3 regions of the Burkholderia alba genome follow, and region 3 is predicted to be linked to each of the others. Evidence: riboswitches for the same ligand, from Rfam matches in the RefSeq annotation. Region 3 holds a riboswitch; each other region holds the start of a gene.
What was found. Region 3 has a riboswitch for cobalamin ahead of RZR99_RS17205 (TonB-dependent receptor domain-containing protein). Riboswitches for the same ligand answer to the same signal wherever they lie in the genome.

Region 1 (2,259 bases), on a different contig from region 3:
CGGCCAGCATGCCGACGGTGTCCCAGAAGCCGCCCTTGAGGTCCAGCTTGTCGGCGATCAGCGCGAGCGCCTCGATGCCGCCGATCACGACCGCGACCAGCACCGACACGAACGTGATCGTCATGTTGTAGTAGATCTTGCGGATCGGCCGCACGAACGCCCAGCGGTAGGCGCCCATCATCAGGATGCCGTCGGTGGTGTCGATCAGCGTCATGCCGGCCGTGAACAGCACGGGCAGCACCATCACCGACCAGAACGACATGCCGCCCTGCGCCTGGGTGGCGGAGATGCCGAACAGCGCGATCTCGGTCGCGGTGTCGAAGCCGAGGCCGAACAGGAAACCGATCGGATACAGATGCCAGCTGCGCGACACGATCCGGAACAGCGGGCGGAAGATCCGCGCGAGAAAGCCGCGGTTGTTGAGCAGCATGTCGAGATCCTGCTCGACCAGCGGTTCGCCGCGCCGCACCGCGCGGAAGGTCCGGTACACGGAGATCAGGATCAGCAGGTTCGCGAGCGCGAGCAGCAGCAGGAAGAACGCCGACACGCTGGTGCCGATCACCCCGCCCCACGCCTTCAGTCCGTCGAAACGGTCGGCGAGCGACGCGGCGGTGAGCGCGACCACCACCGACAGCAGGATCACCACGGTCGAATGCCCGAGCGAGAAGAACAGCCCCGCGCCGAGCGGGTTCTTGCGCTCCTGCATCAGCTTGCGCGTGACGTTGTCGATCGCGGCGATGTGGTCGGCGTCGACCGCGTGGCGCAGGCCGAACGTATAGGCGAGCAGCGCGGTGCCGAGCAGCACCGGCTGGCCGTGGAACGCGGCGAACGCCCACACCCACGCGCCGATGTTGAACGCGATCAGCAGCGCGTAGATGCCGGTGATCTTGTGGCGCAGCTCGGCCGGACTGTCGTTGAACAGGCGAAACAGCGCTTCGAACATGGCGACTCCGACAAACAAGGCGAAAGGCGAACGACGAATGCCGACACGTCGGGCTGCCGCCGGCCGCCGCCGACGGCGCCGCATGGCACGGTCGCGCACGGGCGCGGTAGCGACGGGGACGATGGACGGGGCCGCGGCGGACGACGCGATGAAGCCGTGGACGATACGCCGCATCCCCGCGGCGCCGAACCTTGGGTTTTGGCCGGTATCCGGGCTGACGAAAGCGCCGCCTCGCCTTCCCGGACGGATCGTCCGTCCAGTGGCGGGGGCCGCACGCCGGAGCGGCATGCGGTGAAGCGGGCTGTGCAGCGCTTGCGCGCCGCGTTCGCTTGACCGTTGCGGGGGCAGCACAGGCCGGCGTCGGCCGCGTGGCGGCGAAGCCTCCTGTTTCCCGTTTAACTGCGTGCGAAAGACCCCGCACGCGAGCACCAAAACGCGTGCGAGTTTAGGCTCCGGACGCCCGCCGCGTCAAGGCGCGGCCGCCGGCGCGCCGTGCAGCGGCCCGTCCCAGCCTTCCAGGAATTTCGGCAGCGCGTCGTCGATGTCGACGACGCGGTAGCGGTAATACAGATGCATCGTGGGCCGCAGCGCGGCGGGCAGCACGCCGCCGTGCGCGCGCATGAACAGCGTGTTCGGCACGACCCGCATGCCGAGCCGGTTGGTGCCGAACACCGCGTCGCCGCACGCGCGGCAGAAATGGCGCCGCAACTGCCGGGTCGGATGCGCATGGACGCCGAGCGCATCGTCGCCCGCGTCGACGCTCACGTGCGCGGCGTCCCACGCGGTCGCGGCGAACACCGGCGTGCCGTAGAACAGCCGGCACGATTCGCAGTGGCACAGCGCGGCGGCGAGCGGCTCGCCGTCGATCCGCAACCGCACCGTGCCGCACGCGCAGCCGATTTGTCTCGAAAATGTCATGGTCGCTCCGGTCAGGGGTGAAAGGCCGCGCCGCGCTCGCGTTGCGGAGCGCGCGCAGGCGCCGCCGATGGTAGCGCGGATTACGCGCCGGGCGGGCATGAGCGACGGCGGCGCTGTGCTATCGTATGCGCGCGCTTGGTGCCCGCCCGCGCGTTCGCGCGGGCAGTTAAACGGGAAACAGAAAGCGGGCGCCGCCCGCTCGGCCTGTGCTGTCCCCGCAACGGTACGCCGCCAGCGACGCGCCCATGCGGCGCGCTCGCGCATGCCGCACGATGCCACTGCTCCGGCCCGGGGCGGGAAGGCGTCGGCATGGCAAGCGGCCAGCCCGGATACCGGCCAACGCAAGGGGCGAGCCCGGCTCGCCGAACGCCCGACCCGCGGGGGACGGACTCGGGCGC
Region 2 (2,259 bases), on a different contig from region 3:
CGTCGCCGTGCGACGTCGCGAGATCGGCGAGCACGTCCAGTTGCGCGGCCGTCAGCCTGCCGAGCGGCGCCTGGCCGCCGACGTGACGCAGGCCGGCTGTGCGCTCCGGCCGGATGCCGAAGCGCAGCGCGGGATCCGGCATCGCTCGGCGCCAATGCGCGAGATGCGGGTCGCGGCGAAGCGCGAACGGCAACCGCGCTTCCGCCTGCGCGAGCAGGACATCGGGGGCGTGCGTCGCGAGCAGATGGCGGATCCGGGACGCGTCAGGCGGGGCGAGATCGAGGAACGCGCACACCAGCGCGCGGACCAGCTCGACCGCCTGAGCGGGCCGCACGGCGGCGAGCGCGGGCAGCCGGCGGGTATCGGTCGCCGTGTCGACGGGCGGGCAGCCGGCCAGCCCGATCGCGAGCCGGATGTCTCCCCGTGCGTCGGCCAGCGCCGACAGCCAGATGTCGTGCGGATGATCGAGCGCGGCGAGGCGTTCGCCGCCGTCGAGCAGGATCGAGAATTTCGGGGAGAGCGCCGCGATGCGCGGCTCAGTCTGCAGCATTGCGAGCAGCGGCGCGGCCAGCGCGGCGCTGTCGAGCAGCGCGTGCGGATCGCGGCCGGCGGTGGGACTCAGCATCAGGTTGCGCGCATCGTCGCGCGCGGCGGCGCGGGCCGCGTCGGGCGCGTCGTCGAGCCGCGGGCCGAGACCGGCGTCGAGCAGCGCGCCGAGCAGCGACGCTTCGCTTCCCGCACGCACGCCGCGCAACTGCAGGTTCGCGCGGTTGGTGGCGTCCAGCACGCCCGAGCCGTGGCGGCGCGCGGCCGCCGCGATCGCCTGCGCCTGCGCGGCGTCGAGCGCGCCGCCCGGCAGCCGGATCCGGCACAGACCGCCGTCGCGCGCCGCGACGATGCGCACGAGTCCCGGGCAGGCGGACGCGCGCGGCACGGACGCGGAATCGTCGAAAACGGCTTGGACAGGCTTCAAGGAGGCACCGGGTCAGCGTCGTGCGGCGGCCCGCGAGCCGCTCGCCCGCGGGCGCGGACAGCGGCACGTCATTGCATCGGTACACCCCGCCCGATGCGGGCCTGCACGAACGAATCTCACACCGGCAGGTCTCCTGGCTCGCAGGTCGTCATCCGTGCCCGGCCTTCCCGGCAGCCGGGCGGACCCGGCGAAACCAGTGGCGTGGGGAGGAAGCGGACTCGCTGCGCACAGTTGCGGGGGCAGCCGCAGCAGCACGGTAGCGTGCCCTGCGTTCCCTGTTAGGCCCATCGGGCACCGGCGAACGAACGCTGTATTATGCCTTTTTTTGAAACGGCCCCGGCCGCGCGACGCGCGCGGGCAGGGCGTTCTGGCGATGGCCGGATTGACGGGAAAAACGGATGGGGAACGGCGCATGACGGCCTGGCTGACGGTGGTCGGGATCGGCGACGACGGCGTCGCGGGACTGGGCAGGTCCGCGCGGCGCGCGCTGCTCGACGCGGCGGTGGTGATCGGCGGCGAGCGCCATCTGGCGATGCTGCCCGCGCGGCTCGGCGCGGTGCGCGAGCGCTGGCCGACGCCGTTCGATCTCGCCGCGCTGCTCGCGCGGCGGCCGGCGCGCGTGTGCGTGCTCGCGAGCGGCGACCCGATGTTCTACGGCGTCGGCGCGACGCTCGCGCGCACGGTGCCGGCGGACGAACTGCGGGTGCTGCCCGCGCCGTCGTCGCTCTCGCTCGCGGCCGCGCGGCTCGGCTGGGCGCTGCAGGACATCGAGGCGGTGTCGCTGGTCGGCCGGCCGCTCGCGGGCTTGCGGCGGCATCTGCACGACGGACGTCGCGTGCTGGTGCTGAGCGCCGACGGCGCGACCCCCGCGACGCTGGCCGCGTGGTTGGCGGAGCGCGGTTTCGGCGCAAGCCGGATGAGCGTGTTCGAGCATCTGGGCGGGCCCCTCGAGCGCCGGATCGACGCCCGCGCCGATGCATGGCTCGCGCCGCGCACGGCCGCGCTCAACCTCATCGCGCTCGACTGCCGCGCCGGCGACGACGCGCCGCGCCTCGCGTTGACGCCGGGCCTGCCGGACGACGCCTACCGCCACGACGGTCAACTGACGAAGCGCGACATGCGCGCGCTGACGTTGGGCCGCCTCGCGCCCGCGCCGGGCGAACTGCTGTGGGACGTGGGCGCGGGATCCGGCTCGATCGGCATCGAATGGATGCGTGCGCATCCGTCTTGCCGTGCGATCGCCGTCGAAGCGCATCCCGACCGTCAGCAGTGCATCGCGCACAATC
Region 3 (2,259 bases):
CGGATGCCGAACTCGGTGATACGTGCTTACTGGGCTTCGTGCTGTGCGAGCACCGCACCCAGCTGTTCATTCATTTGATGCATTGTACGCCGGATTTCCTCGGCGGGAAATGCTTCGCCGTGACGCACGCTTTGCTGCAGCCTCAGCAACTCCGAGGCAAGCGACAGCGCGGCCATCACCGCGATGCGATCCGTGCCGCGCACCGAACTGTTCGCGCGGATCTTCGACATTTCCGCGTCGACGCGCGCGACGGCCTCGAGCAGCGCCGCTTCGGTTTCGGCCGAGCAGGCCAGCCGATACGCCTGCCCGAGGATCGAGACTTCGATCTGCTTGGTGCTCATGCATGTTCTCCGTGGCTGGCCGATCCGTCGCTGGCTTCGCCGTCCTGCGGGGCGAGCAGGTCGAGCTGGTTCTCGGCGTCCGGCACGCCTTTCGCGCGCGGCAGCTTTTCGAGAATCGCGTTGAGCTTCACCTGCGCATCGTCGATCTTCGCGGACAGCGTATCGCGTTCCGCCGCGAGCGCATTGCGCTCTTCGCGCAACTGCGCCAGTTCGGCGCGCACCGCTTCCGCATCCGCGCGCAGTTGCGCGACCTGCTCTTCGAGCGCGAGCCGTTCCGTGTGATGGCGTTTATTCACCGCGATCAGACGGCCAATATTTTGAGATAGAGTTTCGAGTTCGTTGAGCATCTGCTGCGTCCTCTAAAGACCGGGTATTTTAGCGCGGAATATCCCACATTCCGATATCTGTAACGTTTCTAGACGTAACACCCCGGCTTCTTGCTGCGTATTTTGTGTCAAATCCGGGTCGCATTGCACAAGAAACAGGCAGCCCGACGTTTCTTGACGATCGGAGGGCGCGCTCCTACACTGGCGCCGCCTCGGTGCTCGCGCGCTTTTCGCGCGCGGTTAAACGGGAAGCAGGGCGCGTGGTCCGCCAGGACTCGCCAACCTGCGCTGCCCCCGCAACGGTAAGCGAGCCGCATCGTTCGCGATGCGAGCCGTCCCATCGAATGCCCGGCCGTCCGGCCGGCGCATCGCCACTGCGCCTGTTCGCGCGGGAAGGCGGGACGGTGATGTCGTGAGCCCGGATACCGGCCGAGACGGGGAGGCGGCCGCGCATGGCGCGAGCCGTCTCCATAATGCGGAGCCTGCGGGGAAGCGGGGGCCGCACCGCTTCAACAGGATGTCTTCGATGCGAACCCCCATCGCCCGCGCAGCGCTCGTCGCCTGCTCCGGGTTGCCCTGCGCCGTCTTCGCGCAGACCGACGGTCCGGCCCCCTCGGCCGCCAATCCTCCCGCGCCGGTCGTATCCGGCCAACCCGCGCCGGCCGGCCCGACCCAGCTCGAACCGATCGTCGTGACCGCGCAACGCGCGCCGCAGAAGCTCGCCGACGCGATTCCGCAAACGACGCTGTTCACCCGGCAGGCGATCGACGACAGCGGCGCCGTCGATCTGCCCGGCCTGCTCGCGCTTGCGCCGGGCGCGCAGATCGTGCGCAACGGCGGCCCGGGCGCGAGCGCGAGCCTGTTCCTGCGCGGCGCGCAGTCGACTCAGTCGCTCGTGCTGATCGACGGCGTGCGCGTCGATTCGGTGAGCCTCGGCCAGTCGCAGATCAGCCAGCTGCCGCTCGACCAGATCGAACGCGTCGAGGTGGTGAACGGCAACGTGTCCTCGCTGTACGGGTCCGGCGCGATCGGTGGCGTCGTGCAGATCTTCACGAAGGACGGCGGCGACCATCCGCCGCGCTTCTATTTCTCGGCCGGCTACGGCAGCTATCACACGCAGACGCAGACGGCCGGCGTATCGGGGCGGCTCGATCAGGACGGCAAGACGACCTTCAGCCTGTCGCTCTCGCGCTACAAGACCGACGGCTTCTCGGCGATCGACCCGGTGCTGCAGCCGCAGGCGAATCCGAACGCGAACGGCTATCTGAACGAGAGCATCTCGGCGTCGCTGAAGCACCGCTTCAACGACGCGTGGAGCGCGGGCGTCACGTATTTCCAGAGCAACGGCAATACCAGCTACGACAACGCGTACGGACAGCCGACCGATCTGAACAACCTGTACAGCAAGGTGCAGCAGATGTCGGTGTTCGCGGACGGCAAGCTGACGAACTGGTGGACGACCCGCCTGCGCGTGTCGAGCGGCAACGATCGCAGTCAGTCGCAGCTGAACGGCGCGTACACCGACCACTTCAACACCGACAACCGCCAGTACACCTGGCAGAACGATTTCACGCTCGCCGCCGGCCAGCAGA

Region 1: linked by a shared signal. The riboswitch ahead of RZR99_RS02740 (HoxN/HupN/NixA family nickel/cobalt transporter) and the one ahead of RZR99_RS17205 (TonB-dependent receptor domain-containing protein) in region 3 are both predicted to bind cobalamin.
Region 2: linked by a shared signal. The riboswitch ahead of cobG (precorrin-3B synthase) and the one ahead of RZR99_RS17205 (TonB-dependent receptor domain-containing protein) in region 3 are both predicted to bind cobalamin.

What each region holds. Positions count from the first base shown of each region.
Region 1 is NZ_JAWJWL010000002.1:211,985-214,243, reverse strand. It holds gene RZR99_RS02740 (HoxN/HupN/NixA family nickel/cobalt transporter) at 1-943, opposite strand, end outside; cobalamin riboswitch at 1,127-1,391, opposite strand; gene RZR99_RS02735 (GFA family protein) at 1,412-1,861, opposite strand; cobalamin riboswitch at 1,980-2,216, shown strand.
Region 2 is NZ_JAWJWL010000002.1:264,075-266,333, forward strand. It holds gene cobG (precorrin-3B synthase) at 1-973, opposite strand, end outside; cobalamin riboswitch at 1,080-1,287, opposite strand; gene cbiE (precorrin-6y C5,15-methyltransferase (decarboxylating) subunit CbiE) at 1,386-2,259, shown strand, end outside.
Region 3 is NZ_JAWJWL010000014.1:38,721-40,979, reverse strand. It holds gene RZR99_RS17215 (cell division protein ZapA) at 27-341, opposite strand; gene RZR99_RS17210 (ATPase) at 338-688, opposite strand; cobalamin riboswitch at 864-1,115, shown strand; gene RZR99_RS17205 (TonB-dependent receptor domain-containing protein) at 1,194-2,259, shown strand, end outside.